Regions from separate parts of the Trinickia violacea genome, predicted to be linked through region 2. Evidence: predicted binding sites of a transcription regulator. Region 2 holds the regulator's gene; each other region holds the start of a gene.
What was found. The regulator LexA, encoded in region 2, represses DNA repair genes until DNA is damaged. The targets are predictions, from matches to a motif close to ACTGTATNNNNATACAGT.

Region 1 (6,065 bases), 1.3 Mb from region 2:
TTCGGGTTCACGCCCGCGACGTACGCTTCGCGGCCGTTCGCGTATTCACGGCATGCGCGCGTGTGGAACTGGCCGGTCTTGCCGGTGATGCCCTGCGTGATGACCTTGGTGTCTTTGTTGATCAGAATCGACATGTATTTGACCTCTGTTCGTTGAGCGCGCTTACTTGCCGGCAGCAGCCGCGACGACCTTCTGCGCCGCTTCTTCCATGCTGTCCGCCGAGATGATCGGCAGGCCGGATTCGGCGAGCATCTTCTTGCCCAGGTCTTCGTTGGTGCCCTTCATGCGCACGACGAGCGGCACGTTCAGGTTCACCGCCTTCGAACCGGCGATCACGCCTTCCGCGATCACGTCGCAGCGCATGATGCCGCCGAAGATGTTCACGAGGATCGCCTTCAGGTCCGGGTTCTTGAGCATCAGCTTGAACGCTTCGGTCACTTTCTCGGTCGTGGCGCCGCCGCCGACGTCGAGGAAGTTGGCCGGCTCGCCGCCGAACAGCTTGATAGTGTCCATCGTCGCCATCGCGAGGCCGGCGCCGTTCACGAGGCAGCCGATGTTGCCGTCGAGCGAGATGTACGCGAGGTCGAACTTCGACGCTTCGACTTCAGCCGGATCTTCTTCATCCAGATCGCGATACGCGACGATTTCCGGATGACGGAACAGCGCGTTCGAATCGAAGTTGAACTTGGCGTCGAGCGCGATCACCTTGCCGTCGCCCGTCAGGATCAGCGGGTTGATTTCGGCGAGCGATGCATCGGTTTCCCACGTGGCCTTGTAGAGACCCTGCAGGATGGCGCGCGCTTGCGGAATCGAAGCATCGGGCACGCCGATCTTCTTCGCGAGATCGTCGGCTTCCGAATCCAGGAGACCCTTCGCCGGGTCGACTGCCACCTTGTGGATCGCTTCCGGCGTATTGGCGGCGACTTCTTCGATGTCCATCCCGCCTTCGCTCGAAGCCATCACGACGACCTTCTGCGACACGCGATCGATCACGAGGCCAACGTACAGTTCCTTCTTGATGTCGGCGCCTTCTTCGATCAGCAGACGATTCACCTTCTGGCCTTCCGGGCCGGTCTGGTGCGTGACGAGCTGCATGCCGAGGATCTGGTTCGCGTATTCGCGCACCTGATCCAGCGACTTGGCGACCTTCACGCCGCCGCCCTTGCCACGACCACCTGCGTGGATCTGAGCCTTGACGACCCACACCGGGCCGCCCAGCTCTTCAGCGGCCTTGACCGCATCTTCCACCGAGAACACCGGCTTGCCGCGCGGTACCGCGACCCCGAATTTCCGCAGGATTTCCTTACCCTGGTACTCGTGAATCTTCATGCGTGATTCCTTCAGTCTGAGAGTTGGATTGAACTTCGATGACGCTAATTTATTTCGAGGCAAGCGCCTCGACTTTGGTATGGGTGCCGCCTTCCTCGGCGTCGGCAGCTAGCGCCGCATCCTGGCGTTCCGCTGCACGCGGCGCGTGGCCGTACCAGCGGGGATAAAACTGACGGACCGCTTCGCCGTCGAACCGCAATGCCTGACAGCGATCGAGTTGAAACGGCGGCTTGGCGTTCGCAGCCTCACCGTTGCCGCCTTGACTTGCTTCGCCCGGTGAATCGCCGCGCGTGTTCCAGACATCGCCCGCGAAAGCCTGAATGGCGGCGGTCGGCACGATCGCGCACAACTCGGTGAGGTGCGTGCATCCCGCGACGCCGCCCAACAGGCGGTTCGCTTCGCGGCGAAAATTCTGGAACAGGTTGAGCCCGATGAGGGCGCGGTAGGCGGGATTGGCGGCTTCGCAGTGACCGGGATAGGGCACCCAGTCGGACGACGCTTCGGCGTCGACGACGTTGAGCTTGCGATCGATCGTGATGCGAAGCCAGAGTTCATGAATCGGCAGGCCGTTGGGCCGGACACCGGGCGCAAGCGCCACGTCACGCGGCTTATGATCGGTCAGGCACGCCTCGATGTCCCACAAGCCGTCTTCACGCTCGAACGCTTCCGCTCGAATTGCGCGGCGATGGCGCAACTTGCGGGACACGGGCGGGGAAAGCGGCATGCGAGAGGAGACGGCTGAATAGGAAAACCGGTGGATTTTAGCATACTGGGTATTTCGGATAGACCGAGGTCCCCACAAGCCGAGGCGGTGGCGGACGTGGACGGTTGCACCGGTCGCAACCGTCGTTGCAGGCCGTCGTTACACGCCGTCCCAATCCTCGTCGCCGCCCTTCAGGATTTTGACGATCGTCGCGCTGGAGAAACCACGTGTGGCCAGAAAGCGCGCTTGCTTGGCGCGCTCGGCCGGCGTTTCGGGAAGGTGTCCGTACTTCTTGCGCCAAACGGCTTGCGCGCGAGCCAGTTCGGTCTCGCGAAGCTGCGCGCCGACTTCTTCGATCAAGGCGTCGCCCACCGAGTGACGGCGCAGTTCGCCGACGATCCGGCTCGTCCCCATGCGCGCCGCGCGGCGATGGACGAGGCTTTCGGCAAAGCGCGAATCGGACAGCCAGCCTTCGCTCTCGAGCGCATCGAGCAGCGGCTCGAGCGCATCTGCCTCTTCGACAAAGGGAGCAAGCTTGCGCGAGAGTTCGGAGCGGCTGTATTCGCGTCGCGACAGATAGTCGAGCGCACGAGCCTTCAAAGAGCGGGCTGGCTTTTTCGAGCGCCCGGAAGACTCGTCGGATGAGGCCGAGGGCTCTCGACGCGAGCGGGTATAGGTGCTTTCGTTCGATTGACCGGTTGATGACGTCGATGACCCGGCGGTCGATGACCCGGCATTCGCCGCGTCAGAACCGGTCGCATCTGCTGTAGACGAGCGACGACCCGCTGCGAGATCGTGCGCGTCGAATGATTCAAATGGATCGAAAGGATCGAGCGGATCGGGCCGAGCCGCTTCGCGCCCTGCTTTACCGCGCCCCGAATTCGACGCCGCCCGGTCCTTGCGCATCACGCGATGCTTACTCTTCGTCCGCGACTTCGACGCCTTCCGAAGCGCCAGCCGGCATCGCGTTCACGCCAAGCGATTCGCGGATGCGGTTTTCGATCTCGAGCGCGATGTCGGGATTCTCACGCAGAAATTCGCGTGCGTTGTCCTTGCCCTGGCCGATGCGCTCGCCGTTATAGCTGTACCACGCACCCGCCTTGTCGACGATCTTCGCTTGCACGCCGAGGTCGATGACTTCGCCTTGGCGCGAAATGCCTTCGCCGTAGAGGATGTCGAAAATCGCTTCGCGGAACGGCGGCGACACCTTGTTCTTGACGACCTTCACGCGCGTTTCGTTGCCGATCACTTCGTCGTTCTTCTTGATCGAGCCGATGCGGCGAATGTCGAGGCGCACCGATGCGTAGAACTTCAGCGCATTGCCGCCCGTCGTCGTTTCCGGGTTGCCGAACATCACACCGATCTTCATGCGGATCTGGTTGATGAAGATCACGAGGCAGTTCGTGCGCTTGATCGTGCCGGTCAGCTTGCGCAGCGCCTGCGACATCAGACGCGCTTGCAGACCCGGCAAGGAATCGCCCATTTCGCCTTCGATTTCGGCCTTCGGCACGAGCGCCGCGACCGAGTCGATCACGATCATGTCGATCGAGCCCGAGCGCACCAGCGCGTCGGCAATTTCAAGCGCCTGCTCGCCGGTATCCGGCTGCGAGACCAACAGATCGGACACGTTCACGCCGAGCTTGCCGGCGTATTGGATGTCGAGCGCGTGTTCCGCGTCGATGAACGCGGCCGTGCCGCCGAGCTTCTGCATTTCGGCGATGACTTGCAGCGTCAGCGTGGTCTTGCCCGACGATTCCGGCCCGTAGATTTCGACCACGCGGCCGCGCGGCAGACCGCCGACGCCGAGCGCGATATCGAGGCCGAGCGAGCCCGTCGACACCACTTGAATATCTTCGGCCACCTCGCCGTCGCCGAGCCGCATGACCGACCCTTTGCCGAACTGCTTTTCGATCTGCGCGAGCGCCGCAGCGAGTGCCTTGCTCTTTTCAGCAGTCAGTCCAGCCGAGCCTTTCTTGCTTTCTTCCATGAATCGTCCTTTGCTATGATGAACGGCGTCTGAGGTGGGTGCGCAGGCCCTTAGCAGTGAGTTGCTGAGCTAGCGCACGAAACGCAGACACTGTATAAAAAAACAGTGGTTTTTGCAAGCCCGAGGCGACGCGTTTTGGCGTCGCATGTGCGGATTTACAACCGGGCACGCCCCCGGGCAGCCAACACCACACGACATTCGGAGACCGCCGCACGCCGGGCGATGCTGTGGCACAGCGCGGTGCCGCGGCAACAGCAACGCGGCAGCGGCACATCATGCGAATTCTCATTGCTGAAGATGACAGCATACTCGCGGACGGTCTCGTCCGATCACTCCGCCAATCGGGCTATGCCGTCGATCACGTGAAGGGCGGCGCCGAAGCCGATGCCGCCCTCTCGGTGCAAGCCTTCGACCTCCTGATCCTCGATCTCGGGCTGCCGCGCCTGTCCGGCCTCGAAGTGCTGCGGCGCCTGCGCGCCCGCAATTCGAACCTGCCCGTGCTGATCCTCACCGCCGCCGACAGCATCGAGGAACGCGTGAAGGGTCTCGATCTCGGCGCCGACGACTACATGGCAAAGCCGTTCGACTTGAACGAACTCGAAGCGCGCGTGCGCGCGCTCACGCGGCGCGGCGCGGGCGGCGGGCCGACCGTCGTGCGGCACGGCTCGCTCGCATTCGACCAGGTGGGCCGCATCGCCACCGTGAACGATCAGGTGATCGACCTCTCGGCACGCGAACTCGGCCTGCTCGAAGTGCTGCTGCAACGGATCGGCCGGCTCGTGTCGAAAGAGCAGCTCGTCGACCATCTATGCGAATGGGGCGAGGAAGTCAGCAACAACGCGATCGAAGTCTACGTGCACCGGCTGCGCAAGAAGATCGAGCCGAGCGGCGTGCGGATCATCACCGTGCGCGGCCTTGGCTATTGCCTCGAGAAAGCCGCCCCGGCCGCCGGCACGGCGCCCTCGCCCGGTGCTTCGGACCCGGCCTCGAACGGCGCGGCCAAGTCGCCGGCGAATCACTCGTCCAAGTAGAGGCGTCACATGGCCTCGCCAGCTTCCGCGGAAGGCGCCGCGGCACCCGCAGAGCGTCCGGGGCACGCGCCGCCGGAGCCTGCGGCCACGCGCGCGGCAGATCCCGACGAGGTCCGCGACGCCACCTACGCCAACCCCTTCGCGCCGCCCGACGAGACCGAGTCCACGCCCGAAGCGCGCCCGCGCTCGCTCTTCGGCGAGATTCTCGACTGGATGCTTGCGCCGCTCCTGCTGCTCTGGCCGATGAGCATCGCGGTGACCTATCTCGTCGCGAAGACGATCGCCAACGGCCCGTTCGACCGTGCGCTCGAAACCGACGTCTACGTGCTCGCCCGGCAGATCCAGCCGGTGAACGGCGTCGCCGAACTGTCGCTGCCCGCGTCGACGCGCGACTTCCTTTCCGCCGACAACGTCGACAAGGTCTTCTACCAAGTGCTCGGCACGCGCGGCGAGCTGGTCGGCGGCGACGCCGACCTGCCGCTGCCGCACGAAGACGACCGCCCGCAGCCCGGCATCGTCGAGTTCCGCGATGACATGCTGCACGGCAACGACATCCGCGTCGCGTACACGACGGTCGAGTTTCCGCACGAGGCCGCCTGCGAGGACGCCGAAGTCCGCGCCGCCGGGGCGGCGGGCTGCGGGGCGCCCGTGCTCGTGCAAGTCGCCGAGACGCTCGACAAGCGCAGCCAGCTCGCCAACGACATCATCAAAGGCGTGATCCTCCCGCAGTTCGTGATCCTGCCGCTTGCGATCGTGCTGGTCTGGTTCGGGCTGTCGCGCGGCCTCGCGCCGCTCACCGCGCTGCAATCGAATCTGCGCGCGCGGCGGCTCGACGATCTCTCGCCGCTCGAAGCGAGGCGCGCGCCGCCCGAGATCGAGCCGCTCGTCACGTCGTTCAACGACTTGCTGACGCGTCTCTCGCAAAACATGGAGCTGCAAAAGCGCTTCATCGCCGACGCCGCGCATCAGATGAAGACGCCGCTCGCCGGCCTGCGCACGCAGGCGGAGCTGGCGC
Region 2 (6,065 bases):
GTGTCGTCGACCGTGTACAGCTTCAGCTTCGGAAACTTGTCCGTCAGCGCGGCCGGCACCTTGCTCGAACGCGGACGATAAAAATTCTTCGCGGCAATCTCCTGCCCTTCGTCGCTATAGAGGAAGTTCAGATACGCCTCGGCGAGCTTGCGGGTGCCGTGCTTGTCGACGACCTTGTCGACCACCGCCACCGGCGGCTCGGCGAGGATGCTCACCGACGGCACGACGATCTCGAACTTGTCCGCGCCGAACTCCTTCTGCGACAGGAACGCCTCGTTTTCCCAGGCAATCAGCACGTCGCCGATGCCGCGCTGCACGAAGCTCGTCGTCGCGCCGCGCGCACCCGAGTCGAGCACGCCGGCGTTCTTGTAGAGCTTGGTGATGAACGCCTTCGCCGTCTGATCGTTGCCGCCCGGCTGGTGCACCGCGTACGCCCAGGCCGCGAGGTAGTTCCAGCGCGCGCCGCCCGAGGTCTTCGGATTCGGCGTGACGATCGACACGCCGGGCTTCACGAGGTCGTCCCAATCCTTGATGTGCTTCGGATTGCCCTTGCGCACGAGGAACACGATCGTCGACGTGTACGGCGACGCGTTGTCGGGCAAACGCGTCTGCCAGTTCTTGTCGATGAGCCCCTTGTTCGCGAGCGCGTCGATGTCGTAGGCGAGCGCGAGCGTCACGACGTCGGCCTGCAAGCCGTCGAGCACCGAGCGCGCCTGCGCGCCCGAGCCGCCGTGCGACTGCTTGAAGGTCACCGTGTCGCCGGTCTTCGCTTTCCACGCCTTGCCGAATGCCTGGTTGATGTCTTGGTACAGCTCCCGCGTCGGGTCGTAGGAGACGTTCAACAGCGTCGTATCGGCATGCGCTGGCGCGCTCGCGGCCAGCGCCAACACGCCGGCCACCGTCGACAGCGCGCTCAAAGCCAGCATCGCAACCCACCGGCGAGCCTTGCCCGCCTTCCCCGTATTCCCCGTCGTACTTTCGGCCATGCGCTTTTTCTCCGTTTTCAAGACTGGTGCTTTATTCCGTCGGGCCAGTCTAGCGAAGGGCCTACATACTCAAAAATAATAAATCTTCATTCTTTAATGACAAAAAGTGGATAGCGACAGCCGGAACCGGCGCTATCCCAGCCGTTTGGTTGCTCCGGCGTCGCGGATGACCTCGATCAAGCGTGGCGGCTGGCTCGGATAGCGACACTTAAAGTAACGCTTGAAATGTGACGAATACTGTATAAAAATACAGTCACCTGTCTATCCATACAGTGCGCCATGACCAAACTCACCGCAAGGCAGCAGCAGGTTTACGACTTGATCCGCCAGACGATCGAAAGAAGCGGCTTTCCGCCCACGCGGGCCGAGATCGCCGCAGAACTCGGCTTCAGCTCGGCCAATTCGGCCGAAGAGCACCTGCGGGCGCTCGCGCGCAAAGGGGTGATCGAACTCGCCGCCGGCGCCTCGCGCGGCATCCGCTTGCTGATGGGCGTGGACGACGCGCCACATCAATTCACGCTGCCGCACGCGGGCCTAATGCAGCTTTCGCTGCCGCTCGTCGGGCGCGTCGCGGCGGGCAGTCCGATCCTCGCGCAAGAACATATCTCGCAGCACTACGCGTGCGATCCGGCGCTCTTCTCGAGCAAGCCCGATTACCTGTTGAAAGTGCGCGGGCTGTCGATGCGCGACGCCGGCATCCTCGATGGCGATCTGCTCGCGGTGCAAAAGCGCAGCGAAGCGAAAGACGGCCAGATCATCGTCGCGCGGCTCGGCGACGACGTTACCGTCAAGCGCCTCAAGCGCCGCAAGGACGGCATCGAACTGATCGCCGAGAACCCCGATTACGACAACATCTTTGTTCAGGCCGGGAGCGCGGAATTCGCACTCGAAGGTATTGCGGTGGGGCTGATTCGCCCGACCGAATTCTGAACGCCGCCCAGACTCTGCCTGGAGACATGCCATGGACCGCCTTGCCCGCCTCTTGCCTATCCGTCAATTCGGCCGTCTGCGCCATCTGCGCGGCGTCGTGCCTTGCGCACCGCTCGAAGCCGGCGCCGCGCTGACTCGCACCACGCGAATCGCCGAGACGCGATTCGATCAGCCCGAATTGCAGTTCGAATCGCACGCGGGGGGATGGGAGCCGGCACTGCCGTCGGCGCTGCCGGCGTTCGCCCGGGTGTCGTTGAATAGCGGTTTGAACTCGGAACCCGCGCGGCGTGGGCCGGTGCGCGTTTATCACGGCGCGTCGCGCCTGATCATGGTCGGCACCATCGACGCGGTCTGCCGGATGATCGATCGTTGCATTGCAGCCGAAGGCTCGGGCGCGCAACAAGGTCTTTTCGATTGATGGGCTCGATGGCGCACTCGGTTGCGCCACCAAGCTGCGTCACGCATTTGTCGGCGCAGGCGCCAAATTCATCGCGCCAGTTGCAATAGCTAACAATTCTGAAGGGATCATTTTCTTGGCTTGACGGTCCACCGATCATCGTCATTTTCTGCGGAGACCTTTCCCTCATGTCCGATCCCGTTCGCTCAACGCCACGCAGTCCGGTCGCGCTTGCGATCAAGGTCGCTATCGCATTCGCTGTGATCGCGGTATTGAGCTATGCCTACGCGTCGCCATACATTGCGCTCGATCGCCTGAAGCGCGCAGCCGACGCGCGCGACGCACAAACGCTCAATCAGTACGTCGACTATCCGGCTTTGCGCCAGAGCCTCAAGGATCAAGTCACGCAATTGCTGACGCGGCGTATCGATGAGCAAAAGCTCCACAATCCGTTCGCGGCCATTGGGGCGATGATCGGAATGGCTTTGGTCGGGCCGCTCGTCGACGCCTATGCCACACCCGACGGCGTGGCCGCGATCCTCGACGGCATGCCGCCGCGCGGTACGCCCGGCGAGCATCCGCCCGAACCGGGGGAGCCCTCGGAAAACATGGCTTCGAACGAGGCCCCGTCGCAACCCGGGCAACCCGCATCGGCGCCGGCCACGTCCTCGAGCCAGCCGGCATCGGCCCCGGTGCCGCCGAAAACCACAGCGGGCTATCGGGGCGTCAACGAGTTCGCTGTCACCTACCAGCGCAGTGCAGGCAACGCGCAGTATTCGGCGATTCTGCATCGCGATGGGTTGTTTTCGTGGAAGCTGGTGGCCGTCGAGCTAAACGGTTAGATCGCAATTAGATCGACTGAGCGCGCTAACTAAACGCGCTCATTAAGCGTCTTCACATACGCGTGACCACGGTGACGTGCGGCCGGCCTGGCCGATCGGCCGCACGAGAGACTGAATTTAACGCACGGTACCCGCTTCGGCGGCCATAGCCGCTTCGGTTTCCGCTTCTTTTCGTTGCTCTTGCGGCGTCGAGCACGCCACCAGAATGCTGCACGATACGCGGTCGAGCAACTGCGTATTGCCCGAACCCATCCACCAGCGCGACAGGCCGCTGCGGCAGCGGTGACCAACCACGACCAAATCGGCCTGGATTTCACTGGCGAGATTGGCGATCTCGTCGATCGGGTGGCCGAACGCGAAATGACCGTGCGCCTGCACGCCCCGTTCGGTCAGCCAGTTCACGCCTTCCTGAAGAATCTCGCGAGCGGCGTCTTCGAAGCGCCCGCACGCGACATCGGTCAAGAGCCCGGCGCTCTGGGCGATGCTCGTCCGCATGTCGACGACCGACAGCAGGTGCGTCTCCGCCTTCAAGTCGAGTGCGAGATCGGCGCCGCAGCGCAACGCCTTGCGGCCTTCACGCGTGCCGTCATAGCACAACAGAATTTTTTTGTAGCTTGCCATCACGACCTCCCATATGCGCTTGTGCGCGCCTTTGCCCTAATCATGGTGCGCCGCAATTCCGCTTGCAAGGGATGGAAAACGCTTAGTGGATCGGCCGATTCGTGCGCCAAATCGAACCGGGGTCAAACGAAAAGACGGTGCGACCGCCGGTCATGGCGCGACGCCCGCTGCACCGCACAAGTTCAGGGCAAAGCGTGCACAGAACCGCGTTGGCCGATGCACTAGAATGGCCCAAGCCTCTCACGCACGCCTATCGGAACCTACGCGCCCATGTCTGACGTTGCCATCGCGTTTCAAGAAGTCGAAAAGCATTTCAGCGGCAAAGCCGTCGTGAACGGTCTGTCGTTTCATGTGCGCGTCGGCGAATGCTTCGGTCTGCTCGGACCGAACGGCGCCGGCAAGACAACGTCGATCAAGATGCTGCTCGGCATGAGCGAACCCGACGCCGGCATGATCCGGCTCTGCGGCGAGCCGATTCCGGAGCGGGCACGTTTTGCGCGTCAACGCGTCGGCGTCGTGCCGCAGTTCGACAATCTCGATCCCGACTTCACGGTCCGCGAAAACCTGCTCGTGTTCGGGCGCTACTTCGGTCTCTCGTCGGCGCAAACGCGCGCAATGGTGCCGACGCTGCTCGAATTCGCGAGGCTCGAAAACAAGGCCGATGCGCGCGTCGGCGAACTGTCGGGCGGCATGAAGCGGCGCCTCACATTGGCGCGCGCGCTCATCAACGACCCGGACGTGCTGATCATGGACGAGCCCACGACCGGTCTCGATCCGCAAGCGCGGCATCTGATCTGGGAGCGTCTGCGTTCGCTGCTCGCGCGCGGCAAGACGATCCTGCTCACGACGCACTTCATGGAGGAAGCCGAGCGGCTCTGCCATCGTCTGTGCGTCATCGAGGAGGGGCAAAAGATCGCCGAGGGCGCGCCGAAAGAATTGATCGAGGCGGAGATCGGCTGCGAGGTGATCGAGATCTACGGCGCCGACCCCGCCGCGCTGCGCGACGAGCTTGCGCCGTTTGCCGTGCGCATGGAAATCAGCGGCGAGACGCTCTTTTGCTACGTGCGCGATCCGCAGCCGGTGCATGCGCGCCTCGACGGCCGCGCCGGCCTGCGCTACCTGCATCGCCCGGCCAATCTCGAAGACGTGTTCCTGCGCCTGACCGGCCGCGAGATGCAGGACTGATCCCCCATACAAGAAAACGCGCCAGGACCCATCGACATGGACGCTCGCCGCTACGACACGCCCAACACCCCCGACACCTCGCCGACCACCGCCTCGCGCTGGCGCAGCGCGTTGCCCGCGAACGCGACGCATTGGATCGCGGTGTGGCGCCGCAACTATCTGGTGTGGAAGAAGCTCGCGCTGGCGTCGATGATCGGCAATCTCGCCGACCCGATGATCTACTTGTTCGGTCTCGGCCTGGGGCTCGGGCTCATGGTGGGACGCGTCGAGGGTGTCTCGTACATTGCGTTTCTCGCAGCGGGGACGGTGGCCTCGAGCGTGATGATGTCGGCGAGCTTCGAGTCGATGTATTCGGGCTTCTCGCGGATGCACGTGCAGCGCACATGGGAGGCGATCATGCACACGCCGCTCACGCTCGGCGATATCGTGCTCGGCGAGATCGTCTGGGGCGCGAGCAAGGCGGTGCTGTCAGGGGTTGCGATCATGCTCGTGGCGAGCCTGCTCGGCTATGCGAGCTTTCCGTCGATGCTGCTCGCGCTGCCGGCCATCGTGCTCGCGGGCCTGGCCTTCGCGAGCCTGGCGATGATCGTGACGGCCCTCGCTCCGTCGTACGACTTCTTCATGTTCTACCAGACGCTCGTGCTCACGCCGATGCTGCTGCTCTCCGGCGTGTTCTTTCCGATCACGCAGTTGCCGGAACTCGCGCAGCGCGCGGCGCAAGCGTTGCCGCTCTTCAACGCGGTGGAGTTGATTCGCCCCGCGATGCTCGGCCGGCCGATGCAGGATGCGGCGCTGCACATCTACGTGCTGGCCGGCTACGCGCTGGTGTCGTTCTTCATCTGCGCGGCGCTGTTCAGGCGCCGCATGATGCGCTGAATGCGAGCGGGCGGCGCGCCCGCTGCGTTCGACACAACGCTCAGTCTTCGTCGTCGCTCCACGGGATCTCGACGTCGGTGATGAACCCTACGGTCGCAAGCGGCCGCCCTTCCTGGCGGCCGATCTTGCCGTCCGCCCGATGCCATTCGACGCGAAACACAGTGTTCGGCGTGTCGGCGAGCAGCCAGACGGTGCGCAGCTCGTCCGGATCGGCGTCCTCGACCGGCC
Region 3 (6,065 bases), on a different replicon from region 2:
GTCCGTCCAGCGCACGTCGAGCACGCGCACCGGCATGCCGTGCTGCACGCAATACTGCAGCCAGCGGATCTGATTGTCTTGCAGACGGTCGCCCGGACCCTTCACTTCGATCAGCTCATAGCGCCGCTCGGCGGGCCAAAAGCGGATCAGGTCGGGCAGCCCCGACCGGTTGCTGCGAATGTCGCCGAGCAGCCGCTCGAACCAGAGCTTCAGATGCGCGGCCGGAAGGCAATCGAGCGCTTGCACAATTAACTCGGGCGTCAGCACGCCCCAGAACACGAACGGCGATTGCACGCCGGCTTTGCTCTCGAGATGGAGCAGGATCGTTTCGCGATAGCTGCCGTTATCGAGTTGGGCCAAACACCGGTTGAAACTCTCGGCGCGGCGCGCGCGGAAGTCGGGCGCGTGCAGATCGGCGGGGCCGCGCTGGAACGGGTGAAAGAACGCGCCCGGAATGGCCGCGAACACCGGCTCCCAGCACAGCAGGCCGAACAGCGAATTGATCAGCGCGTTCTCGACGTAGTGAACGGGCGCGTCGGCGGCGCTCAGCGCGTCGCGCGCGGCGTACTCGACCGGGATCGGCGCTGCAGGCCGAACGAGTTCGAGGGTGCTGCGCGCGATCGGCTGCGCTGTTGCAGCCGCGCGTTTTGCCGGCTGCCCCGTTTGGCGCTGCAAGCGCGGCAGCATCCGCGCGATGCGCTGGCTTTCCTCCTCGCTTTCCGGCGACTCTGCCGATTGCAACGCGAGCGCCAACGCATCGTCGAAGCGGCCGCAGCGCTCCAGCACCCGCATGCGCCGGTGACGCGCACCGGGCCACGTGCAACGCCCGAAGACAGCTTGGGCCGCGTCCCAAGCTTGCCGGCGCTCGGCGTGCTGGCCGATGCGGAACAGCAGCTTCGCGCGACGTGTTTCGAGCCACGCGTTGTCGATATCGACGGCGAGGACGGCGGCGACGAGCGCGTCGAGCGCTTTGTCGTCGTCGAGCGCATCGAGCCCATCGAGCCCTTCGCGGTAAGCGTGCAGCGCGAGATAGGCGTCGATATCTTCACGCCGCTGAAACGCGCGCGACGACTGCGAGAACGACACGCTTTCGTACTTGAACACGCCAAGCTCCGCGAGCACGAACTCCGTCCAATCTTGATGGAGGTTGCCGAAGAACATGAGCCGCCACCGCTCGCAAAGCGGCGCGATCGTGACGCGGAACACCGGGTCGCCGGGCGGCGCGCCCCAGGCGGCGTAGCTGCGCGCGTCGATGTGCGCGGCCCGCAGCGCGTCGAGCAGATCCGCTTTGCGAGCGTGCTTGCCGAGCGCGGTGGAAGGAAACAGCTGCAGCAGCTCGGGCCGCGTCGTCAGCGCGAACACTTCATCGAGCGTGAGCGCCGGTTCGGAATCGAGCCAGCCGAGCTCAACCAACGGCTGCGACGCGGCCAGGGGACACCCGATCTCCTCGTACGACAGACGGCTCGCCCGAAACAGCGTGCCCTTGCGCATCAGCATCCGCACGAGCAGCGCGCGGGAGCTTTGCGGCAACGCCGCGAACGCCTCGAAAAACGCGCGCTCGCCGGTGCTGAACAGGTCGTCGTAACGCTCGGCGATCCACGCCAGCGCGCGCTCGAAGTTCAGCAGGTAATAGGGAGGAGGATCGGTCGGCACGGGCAGCCACGGGACTGTATATTTATACAGGGATGATAGCAAACCGGGCGGCGCGCGGCGTCAGGTGAGCTTTTTCGGGAGCCGACATTTCCCGAAGTTTCCAATCGCGCCGCGCGTTTCTATGATTGGAATCCGGACGCCGACAAGGACCCACGACGTGCAGACCGACTCCATCCAGCGCCCCAACACGCTGAGCCAGATTCCGCGCGGCGTCTGGGTTCTCGGTTTCGTGAGCCTGTTCATGGACATCTCATCGGAAACCATCCACAGCCTCCTGCCGATGTTCCTCGTGACGAGCCTCGGTGCGAGCGCCATGACGGTCGGGCTGATCGAAGGCATCGCGGAGGCGGCTGCGCCGATCGTCAAGATGTTCTCCGGCGCGTTGAGCGACTACCTCGGCAACCGCAAATGGCTGGCGGTGATCGGCTACGGCATGGGCACGCTGAGCAAGCCGCTGTTCGCGCTTGCGCCGACTGCGGGCATCGTCTTGACGGCGCGCGTCGTCGACCGGATCGGCAAGGGCATCCGCGGGGCGCCGCGGGACGCGCTCGTCGCCGACATCACACCCGCGCACTTGCGCGGCGCCGCCTACGGCTTGCGGCAGGCGCTCGACACGGTCGGCGCTTTCATTGGCCCGCTTGTCGCGGTCGCGCTGATGCTGTTGTGGGCGGACCGCTTCCGTTGGGTCTTTTGGGTGGCCGTCATCCCGGGGCTCGTCGCCGTTGCGCTATTGATCTTCGGTATCAGGGAGCCCGCGTGGCAGCCGGGTGCGAAGCGCGTCAATCCGGTCCGGTTCGATAGCTTGAGGAAACTCAGCCGCACGTATTGGTGGGTCGTCGTCGCCGGAGCGGTCATCACGCTTGCGCGCTTCAGCGAGGCGTTCCTCGTGCTGCGCGCGATGCAAGGCGGCGTGCCGATTGCGCTCGTGCCGCTCGTCATGGTCGCGATGAACGTCGTGTATTCGCTGTCGGCTTATCCGTTCGGAAAACTGGCTGATTCGATGAGCCATGCGCGGCTGCTGGCGATGGGCCTGGTCGTGCTGATCGGGTCCGACATCGTGCTCGCGCACGGCAACACCTGGCCGATCGTGTTGCTTGGCGTCGCGCTATGGGGGCTGCATATGGGCCTGACGCAAGGGCTGCTCGCGACGATGGTGGCGCACGCCGCGCCCGCCGAATTGAAGGGGACCGCGTTCGGTTTCTTTAACCTGATGAGCGGACTGGCGACGCTGATTGCAAGCGTCATCGCGGGTGGGTTGTGGGACCGGTTCGGTGCAGCAACGACCTTCTATGCGGGAGCGGGCTTTTGCGTGATCGCGTTGCTCGCGTTGGCTGGGCAAGCTTCGACGCGAAACCGACGCGCCGTCTAAAAGTTGTTCAATTAATCGTTGTCTATATAAAACAAAAATAAAGACGGACGAATGAGATCGTGCGGAGAACGTTGAAAGAAGCGTGGTGGTAAATGCAACCGTTTTGCATTTTGAAGGCCGCATGGCTCTTTCAATCCTGTTTTTTCGTCGTGGTTATGAAAGGCTTGAGCCTTATATGACGGGGGTAGGAGGTGAATCGAACGAAACCTCGAAAATATATTGGCTCTGCTTATCGAATCGTGTTGACTCGCGATTATTCCGGCGCCTAGAATTTAAGTGTCTTCACAAAAGAGGCCTCTGCCTTGGACAGTTGTAGTTGTCGACCTTCAAATAGTTTCGCTGCCTGACCGGCAGGACGTCTGCGCTTTCGTCTCACAGCCACCGTTCTGCCAGCAGGCCGACGGTGCGCGTCGTAGCACCACTCCCGTGCACCCTTGATTCGCGCCAAATAGCGCGGCGTTTTTGCGCGCCTGTTTGGCACCCCGTCGCGATCGCCCAATCGCGGCCTTTGTTCGCGCTCGTGCGATGTGTTCTCACGCGAGCGCGTAGATTGGCATGCGCGCGTAGCGGACGCGTTCTTTACGTCATTAGAAAACGCGCATACCCACACCGTAAAGGAGCCGAAATGCCGGACAGTGACAGTTATCCCATACGCCGCCCAACACAAGTTTTGTCATTCACCGTGAAAAGCGAGTAGACCTCTGCCGCTGCGCGCATGACGCGCGTGGTCTTCCGTGTCTGCTGGCTTTTCGCGCAACGCGTCAAACCAGACGCACGGAGCCACACCATGAACTTCGGCCTTCTTCTGTCGAAACTGCCGCACGTCGACGATTCGCGCGCCCAGTACGACGCGACGCTGTCGCTGCAACCCCGCGAAACGCACCGGCTCGCCGCTTTCTGGCGCAGCCTCAAGGCGCTGTTTTCGTAACCCTGGCGCTCGCGTGAAAAGCCGTTTCTGCGAAGCCGGTAGGGTCGAAGGAATCGGACGCGTTTCGAGGAGGATGTCCGCGCGAAACGGAGGCCGCGCGAACATCCCCGAATCGCCCATCGCCTAGCGATGCCGATCAGCGTGCTCGCTCAGGCCCGGTGCGCAGCGCGAGCGCGAGTCCGAGCAGAATCGCGCACATGCCGGCTATCCCCAACGGCAGCAACCGGTTGCCGAAAAACACGTAGTCCATCAGCGCGGTCACAACGGGCACCAGATAAAAGAGGCTCGTCACGTTGACCAGATTGCCGCTTCGCACGAGCCGATAGAACAGCAGTTGTGCGAAGATCGAGATCACGATGCCCAGCCACAGCAGCGGCACCAGCACGCTCACGCTCGGCTTGAATGCGAGCGGCTCGAAAGGCGCAATCAACATGCACAGCGCGAGGCTTACCGCGTTTTGCAACGGCAGGACGTCGATCGGCGCCTGTTTCAAGCCCTTCTGAAAGATCGCGCCGAGCGTCATGCACGCGAGCGCGGCCAGCGCGAACAGCACGCCGCTCGCCGGCAGCCGCACATCGTCGGCGCCGCGATAAACGACGAGCGCGAGCCCGCCCAATGCCATGCAGAGCCCGGCGACGCGCGTCGCCGAGTAGCGGCGCTCCACGAGCAGCAGCGTGAGAATCGGCTGCACGCCGAGGATCGTGGCGAGCACGCCGGGCGTGAGGCCGCGCGCGAGCGAGAGCAGATAGCAGATCGCGTAGCCGCCGGTAATCAATGCGCCGGTGCCGGCCACTTGCAGCCGGGTGCCGCGAGCGGGCAGCCAGCGCTGCCGCCATACGCCGAAAACCGCCAGCACCGACGATGCAAGCGCGAAGCGCAGCACCAGGAACGCGAACGCGGGCGCGTGCTGCACGCCCAGCTCCGCGAAGACCGCGCCGCTGCTCCAAAGCAAGACGAAGAGTGAGGTCGCGCCATAGGCCGCAAATGCGGCTCGTAAAGAAGCCATGAGAGGTCACCTGTCAGGAAAACGCGGACTCCGGCGAACTCGATGGATGCGCGCACGTTCGCGCGGCTGCGCATCGCGCAGTTGCATTGCTTCGAGTGGCAGGAGACTTTCGGGGCGGCTGAAGACGCTCAGCCGAGAGCCGTCGAACAGGGCGGCGGCGCAGTGCCGGCGCCGACGAGGCTCGGAGGGGACGCGACAGGTGGAGGAGAAGCGGCGAGGCCGCAAGCACGCGCGCCGCCACCGACGTTGTTCACGTGGGGGTTGCCACTGGCAGAGCTAAGGCGCGCAAGGTGTGTCATGTGAGGGGAAGCGAATTCGGCGATGTCGAAAAAGCCTTTGGCGAGGTTACGCGCATCGGGCCCATCGTGCAACCGCGCGCAACGCCCGCTCTTTTTCGAGCCTCTGAAGCGCCGGCGTCTTTGCGTCACAATAATCGAACGCGTGCCGCGACCCACTCGGAGCCAAGATGCAAAACGACACCGCCTATTCAAAGACCGCACCCACGCGTGCGGAAGTCGACGCGCTCGCCGGCGCCACCGTGCTCGAATTCGGCACCGATTGGTGCGGCTACTGCCGAGGTGCGCAGCCCGCCATCGGGCAGGCGCTCGCCAAACTCACTCACGCACGGCATCTGAAGATCGAAGACGGCCCGGGACGGCCGCTTGGGCGCTCGTTCAAGGTCAAGCTGTGGCCCACATTGATCTTCCTGCTCGACGGCGCGGAAGTGGCGCGCGTGGTGCGTCCCGCGGACGTCGCCGCGATTGACGACGGCATCGCTGCGCTCGAATAGCGCTATGTGCCTTCGTCGGACGCACGTGCGCATCCAATGACTAACGAGCAGTCTCAAATCACAGGAGGACGAATGGAGCGACCCGATTTCATCCGGCACTGGACCGAACTCGAGGGTGAAGACAACAAGCACTATCCGGGCGATACGGAGCTACAGGGCATCGGCGCGCCGCTTGCGGCCAAGCTCGGGCTGACGCGCATCGGCATTCACCACGTGCGGCTCTTGCCTGGGCGACGCACGTCGTACCCGCATGCGGAAAGCGCTGAGGAAGAGTTCGCGTTCGTGCTCGAAGGCACGCCGGACGTATGGATCGACGGCC

Region 1: the regulator LexA is predicted to act here: its motif matches at 4,109-4,126, upstream of recA (recombinase RecA).
Region 3: the regulator LexA is predicted to act here: its motif matches at 1,667-1,684, upstream of FAZ95_RS24145 (VRR-NUC domain-containing protein).

What each region holds. Positions count from the first base shown of each region.
Region 1 is NZ_CP040077.1:781,639-787,703, reverse strand. Features, by position in the region: gene sucD (succinate--CoA ligase subunit alpha) at 1-134, opposite strand, end outside; gene sucC (ADP-forming succinate--CoA ligase subunit beta) at 163-1,329, opposite strand; gene FAZ95_RS03575 (DUF2889 domain-containing protein) at 1,379-2,053, opposite strand; gene recX (recombination regulator RecX) at 2,192-2,941, opposite strand; gene recA (recombinase RecA) at 2,949-4,019, opposite strand; gene FAZ95_RS03560 (response regulator transcription factor) at 4,295-5,050, shown strand; gene FAZ95_RS03555 (sensor histidine kinase) at 5,060-6,065, shown strand, end outside.
Region 2 is NZ_CP040077.1:2,107,674-2,113,738, reverse strand. Features, by position in the region: gene FAZ95_RS09590 (sulfate ABC transporter substrate-binding protein) at 1-986, opposite strand, end outside; gene lexA (transcriptional repressor LexA) at 1,266-1,916, shown strand; gene FAZ95_RS09580 (hypothetical protein) at 1,948-2,334, shown strand; gene FAZ95_RS09575 (DUF2939 domain-containing protein) at 2,502-3,155, shown strand; gene FAZ95_RS09570 (universal stress protein) at 3,273-3,776, opposite strand; gene nodI (nodulation factor ABC transporter ATP-binding protein NodI) at 4,047-4,961, shown strand; gene FAZ95_RS09560 (ABC transporter permease) at 4,998-5,837, shown strand; gene FAZ95_RS09555 (hypothetical protein) at 5,878-6,065, opposite strand, start outside.
Region 3 is NZ_CP040078.1:471,757-477,821, forward strand. Features, by position in the region: gene FAZ95_RS24145 (VRR-NUC domain-containing protein) at 1-1,653, opposite strand, end outside; gene FAZ95_RS24150 (MFS transporter) at 1,775-3,022, shown strand; gene FAZ95_RS39455 (hypothetical protein) at 3,810-3,950, shown strand; gene FAZ95_RS24155 (DMT family transporter) at 4,087-4,956, opposite strand; gene FAZ95_RS24160 (thioredoxin family protein) at 5,423-5,746, shown strand; gene FAZ95_RS24165 (cupin domain-containing protein) at 5,819-6,065, shown strand, end outside.